2 linked regions of the Variovorax sp. PBL-E5 genome follow. The protein of the gene in region 2 interacts with the protein of the main gene of each other region in a pairwise test. Links are inferred from orthologs where the notes say so. Each region holds a gene or a part of one and is shown on either strand. Other genes may lie near its edges.

Region 1 (2,977 bases), 3.5 Mb from region 2 along the record:
CTGGAAGAAGGCGAAGAAGCCCAGGATGATCACCACGTCGTGCAGGTTGGCCAGCACGGTGGCGAGCGCGAACTTCCATTCGAAGCGGAAGGCCAGGTAGATCATGATGCCCGCCACCACCATGCCGAGCGCCTTGAGCCCGTTGGTGGTGAGCTCCTCGCCGACCTGCGGGCCGACGAACTCGTTGCCGCGCAGCGTCGCCGACGGATCGACCGCCTTCAGCGCGTCGATCACCTGGGCGCTTTGCTGCGCCGAGGTCTGCCCCTTCTGCACCGGCAGGCGGATCTGCACGTCGCGCGAGGTGCCGAAGTTCTGCACCTGCACGTCCGCGTAGCCGAGCTTCGAGATGGTCTCGCGCACCTTGCCGGTGTCGGCGGACTGCTGGTAGGCGACCTCCATCACCGTGCCGCCGGTGAACTCGACCGAGAGGTGGAGCCCGCGATGGAGCAGGAAGAAGACCGCGAACGCGAAGGTAATGAAGGACACGGCGTTCAGCACCAGCGCGTGGCGCATGAACGGAATGGTCCGGTGGATGCGGAAGAACTCCATCTTGCTGTTCCCTTATTTCGCTTCGGCCACGGCCTTGGCGTCCGGCCGCCAGACGGTGCCGATCGACACCGTCTTGAGCTTCTTCTTGCTGCCGTACCAGAAATTGACCAGGCCGCGCGAGAAGAACACGGCGGAGAACATCGACGTGACGATGCCGATGCAGTGCACCACCGCAAAGCCGCGCACAGGGCCGGAGCCGAATGCCAGCAGCGCGATGCCCGCGATCAGCGTGGTCACGTTGGAGTCGAGGATGGTGCCCCAGGCGCGGTCGTAGCCCGCATGGATGGCCGCCTGCGGCGAGGCGCCGTTGCGCAGCTCCTCGCGCACGCGCTCGTTGATCAGCACATTGGAGTCGATGGCCACGCCGATCGCCAGCGCCATGGCCGCGATGCCGGGCAGCGTGAGCGTGGCCTGCAGCATCGACAGCACCGCCACCAGCAGCAGCAGGTTGACCGCCAGTGCGATCGACGAGAAGACGCCGAACAGCGCGTAGTAGAGGCACATGAACACCATGATCCCGGCGAAGCCGTACATCACGCTGTCGAAGCCCTTCTTGATGTTGTCGGCACCCAGGCTGGGGCCGATCGTGCGCTCCTGGATGATTTCCATCGGCGCCGCCAGCGAGCCGGCGCGCAGCAGCAGCGCGAGGTCGTTGGCCTCGACCACGGTCATCGCACCCGAGATCTGGAAGCGGTTGCCCAGCTCGCCGTTGATCGACGGCGCGGTCAGCACTTCGCCCTTGCCCTTCTCGAAGATCAGGATCGCCATGCGCTTGTGGTAGTTCTCGCGGCTCACGTCGCGCATGATGCGGCCGCCCTTGGCGTCCATCGTGAGATCGACCTTGGGCTGCTGCGTCTGCGAATCGAAGCCGGGCTGCGCGTCGGTGAGGTTCTCGCCGGTCACCAGCACCTGCTTCTTGACGATCACGGGACGGCCATTGCGCTCGAGGAATTTCTCCGAGCCGAAAGGCACCGGCCCGGTGCCCAGCTCGGCCGCGCGGCCCTCGGTGCTTTCGTCGACCATGCGCATCTCGAGCGTGGCCGTGCGCCCGAGGATGTCCTTGGCCTTGGCGGTGTCCTGCACGCCGGGCAGCTGCACCACGATGCGGTCCAGCCCCTGCTGCTGGATCACCGGCTCGGCCACGCCGAGCTCGTTGATGCGGTTGTGCAGCGTCGTGATGTTCTGCTTCAGCGCCGCGTCCTGCAGGCGACGCGCCGCCTCGGGCTTGATCGAGGCCGTGAGCTTCCAGTCGGTGCCGTCCTGGCTCTCGATCGTCGTGAGGTCGGGCAGCTGATCCTGGATCAGGCCCTTCGCCGCGTCGCGGCCGGCGGCGTCGCGGAAGCTCAGTTCGATGACCTGGCCGTTGCGGTTGACCGCGCTGCCGCGCACGCCCTTGTCACGCAGGCCGGTGCGGATATCACTCGCGAAGGATTCGGCCTTCTTGTCGATGGCGCCCTTCATGTCGACCTGCAGCAGGAAGTCCACGCCGCCGCGCAGATCGAGGCCGAGGTACATCGGGTAGGCATGCAGCGCCGTGAGCCAGGTCGGCGAGCGCGACACCAGGTTGAGCGCCACCACGTAGCCCGGGTCGCTCGCATCCGGCACCAGCGCGTGCTGCAGCACGTCGCGCGCCTTCAACTGATCGTCGGTGTTCGTGAAGCGCGCGCGCAGCGTGGTTGCATCGCGCGTCAGCAGGTCGGGCGCCAGGTCGGCCGTCTTCAATGCTTCCCGGACGCGATCCTCCATCGCGGCATCGACCTTGACGGTCGACTTGGCCGCCAGCACCTGCACAGCGGGCGCCTCGCCGAAGAAATTGGGCAGGGCATAGATCAGCCCCACGAGCAGCACGATCACGATGACCGTGTACTTCCACACCGGATAACGGTTCACTTGGCTCCCCCCCAGGCTTGCTCACTTCGTGTAGCCGCCACCCCCCTACCGGGGGCGCTGCCTGTGGCCCGGCAGAGCCGGTTCCACGGCAGCCCACGAACGCGGCGCGCCGCGCACGGCCGCTCGGATAAAAGATCACTGGTCATTGATTTCGGCCGGCGAAGCCAGGCCCGTTGGTGAAACACCGCGGAACCGGCTTCGCCGGGCCGCCGGTGTTGCCCCCCGCAGGGGGGTGCCCGAGCACACGAAGTGAACGAGGCTGGGGGGCATTACTTGATCGCGCCCTTGGGGAGGACTTGGACCACGGCGCTGCGCTGGACTTGCACTTCGACGCCCTTGGAGATCTCGATGGTGAGGTACTGCTCGCCCATCTGGGTGATCTTGCCGAGCAGGCCGCCGGAGGTCGCGACTTCGTCGCCCTTGGCCAGCGCCTCGATCATCGCGCGGGCTTCCTTCTGGCGCTTCATCTGCGGGCGGATCATCACGAAGTAGAGCACCACGAACATCAGCACCAGCGGCAGCATGCTGCCGAGGGAGG
Region 2 (3,053 bases):
TGAAAGGTCGCGACGCGGCGCTCGCCGATCGGAATCGCCTCGCCCGTGCGCGGGTTGCGGCCGGGGCGCGGCGCTTTCACGCGGATCTGGAAATTGCCGAAGCCGGAGATCTTGACGTCGGTGCCTTCGATCAGGCTGTTGGCGACCAGGTCGAAGAAGGCCTCGACCATGTCCTTGGACTCGCGCTTGTTCAGCCCGATCTGCTCGAACAGCAGATCGGCGAGATGCGCCTTGGTGAGCGCCGGTGTTTCGAGGGCTTCGAGCGTGAATTCCATGACGTTCATACCCTCAGTCGCGCACCGAGCCGGGCAGCGAGTTGATCGACGATCGTGCGCACGGCCGCCTCGACCTGCTCGTCGGTGAGCGTTGCGGTGTCGCTGTTGAAACTGAGGCGCACGGCCATGCTCTTTTCGCCCTGCGCCAGGTTGCCCGGGCCGGTGGCAGTGCCGTCGCGTCCTGCTGGCGGCCGATAGATGTCGAACAATGCGACCTCGCGCAACAGGCTGGCATCCGACGCAGCGCGGATGGCGCCGAGGAGCGTGTCGTGCGTGATCGCCTCCGCGACGACGACGGCGATGTCGCGGTCGACGGCCTGATGTTTGGGCACCGGCTGAGCCATCGGCACCGGCCGGGCCATCACGGCATCGAGTTCGAGCTCGAACAGGATGGGCGCTTGCGCAAGATCCCATTTCTGGCGCCAGCGCGGATGGAGTTCGCCCACCACGCCGATCGCACGGCCCTCGAGCAGCACGCGCGCAGCGCGGCCCGGGTGCAGTGCAGGATGTTCGGTCGGCTCAAAGCGCGCAACGAGCGGCGCGAGCAGCGCCTCGACATCGCCCTTGACGTCGAAGAAGTCGGCGCGCCGCGCCTTGCCCTCCCAACGCGCGTCTTCGGCGCCGCCCCAGGCCAACCCGGCGATGCGCATCGGCTGATGGATGCCCTTGACGGTACTGTCGGTCGTGGCAACCGCATCGTCGCGCAGGAACACGCGGCCCACCTCGAACACGCGCACGCGCGGCGCCTTGCGGTCCAGGTTGAACTTGAGCACCTGCAGCAGCGAGCCGATCAGCGACGAGCGCATCACGCTCATCTGGCTGGCGATCGGATTCAGCAACTTGATCGGATCGGCATTGCCGGCGAGATCGTGCTCCCAGTGCGCTTCGACGAAGCTGAAGTTGATCGTCTCCTGATAGCCGAGTGCGGCGACGCGGCGGCTCACGGCGAAGCGGCTGCGCTCGGCCTCCGGGCGCACGCGCGCGGTGATGGGTGCCAGCGGCGGCGTGGTCGGCAGATTGTTGTAGCCGATGAGGCGGGCCACCTCTTCGATCAGGTCTTCTTCGATCCGCAGGTCGAAGCGATGGGGCGCCGGCGTCACGATCAGCGTGCCATCGCCCTCTTCGACGGGCAGGCCGAGACGGCGCAGCGCGGCGCTGCATCGGGCCTGGTCGAGCGGCATGCCGATCACGCGCGCGGCGCGCGCGACGCGCAGCGTGACGGGCTTCGATTCGGGCAAGCGCAGGATCTGGTCGTCGACCGGACCCGACTTGCCGCCGCAGATCTCGACGATCAGCTGCGTGATGCGCTCGATGATCGCCACGGTGCGGCTCGGATCGACGCCGCGCTCGAAGCGGTGTCCCGCATCGGTCGAGAAATTGAAACGGCGCGAGCGTCCCTGGATGGCCTCGGGCCACCAGAACGCTGCTTCGACATAGATGTTGCGGGTGTCGTCGGACACCGCCGTGGCGTCGCCGCCCATGATGCCGGCCAGCGATTCGACTTCGCGCTCGTCGGCAATCACGCCGACCTGGGGGTCGACCGTGACGATGTTGCCATTGAGCAGCTTGAGCTGCTCGCCGGCCTTGCCCCAGCGCACCGTGAGGCCGCCGTGGATCTTGTCGAGGTCGAAGATGTGCGTCGGCTGGCCGTACTCGAACATCACGTAGTTCGAGATGTCGACCAGCGCCGTGACGCTGCGCTGGCCGCAGCGCGCGAGGCGCTCGACCATCCAGGCCGGCGTGGCGGCCTGGGTGTCGACGCCGCGGACGATGCGTCCGGAAAAGCGGCCGCACAGCTCGGGCGCATCGACCTTGACCGGCAAGCGGTCGTCCAGCGTGGGCGCGACCGGCGCAATGGCCGGCATCTGGAGCGGCGCGCCCGTCAATGCGGCGAGCTCGCGTGCGATGCCGTAGACGCTCAGGCCATGCGCGAGATTGGGCGTGAGCTTGAGCGTGAGCAAAGCGTCGTCGAGCTTCAGCACCTCGCGCACGCTGGCGCCGATGGGCGCATCGATCGACATCTCAAGCAGACCGCCGTGGTCTTCGCTGAGCTTGAGTTCGCGCGCCGAGCACAGCATGCCCTGGCTTTCGACGCCGCGCAGCTTGCCGAGCCGGATCATGAAAGGCTTGCCGTCGTCGCCCGGCGGCAGCTCGGCGCCGACCAGTGCCACCGGCACCTTGATGCCGGCGCGCGCGTTGGGCGCGCCGCACACGATGTTCAGCAAGGCGCCCTGCCCTGCATCGACCTGGCACACACGCAGCCGATCGGCGTTGGGATGCTGGACGGCTTCCTTGATCTCGCCGACCACGACCTGCGTGAAAGGCGGCGCCGCCGGCCGGCGCTCCTCGACCTCGAGGCCGCCCATGGTGAGCGTCTCGGCCAGTTCGGCACTGCTGAGCGGCGGGTTGCAGAACTCGCGCAACCAGGACTCGGGGAATTGCATCTCGTCGTTCTCGCTCTCTGTTTACTGGAACTGGCTCAGGAAGCGCAGGTCGCCATCGAAGAAGAGGCGCAGGTCGTTCACGCCGTAGCGCAGCATCGTGAGCCGGTCGGGGCCCATGCCGAAGGCAAAGCCGATGTAGCGCTCGGGATCCAGGCCCATGTTGCGCACCACGTTCGGGTGCACCTGCCCCGAACCTGCGACTTCGAGCCAGCGATGGGCCAGCGGTCCGCTCTGGAACTGGATGTCGATCTCGGCGCTCGGCTCGGTGAAGGGGAAGAAGCTCGGGCGGAAGCGCAGCACCAGATCGTCGCTCTCGAAGAAGGTGCGGCAGAAA

Evidence for each region. Proteins that work in one complex are often made in the same cells at the same time.
Region 1: the proteins of pheT (region 2) and secD interact in binary tests that used the Escherichia coli proteins (3 or more experiments, as listed by UniProt). The link is inferred for Variovorax sp. PBL-E5 from one-to-one orthologs.

Annotation. Positions count from the first base shown.
Region 1 is NZ_LR594671.1:5,392,707-5,395,683, forward strand. It holds secD (protein translocase subunit SecD), read right to left. Parts: upstream 2,440-2,977; coding sequence 562-2,439; downstream 1-561. Other genes in the region: secF (protein translocase subunit SecF), read right to left, coding at 1-549; yajC (preprotein translocase subunit YajC), read right to left, coding at 2,709-2,977. UniProt on the Escherichia coli protein: Part of the Sec protein translocase complex. Interacts with the SecYEG preprotein conducting channel. SecDF uses the proton motive force (PMF) to complete protein translocation after the ATP-dependent function of SecA.
Region 2 is NZ_LR594671.1:1,901,067-1,904,119, reverse strand. It holds pheT (phenylalanine--tRNA ligase subunit beta), read right to left. Parts: upstream 2,720-3,053; coding sequence 281-2,719; downstream 1-280. Other genes in the region: pheS (phenylalanine--tRNA ligase subunit alpha), read right to left, coding at 2,741-3,053; WDLP6_RS09340 (integration host factor subunit alpha), read right to left, coding at 1-284.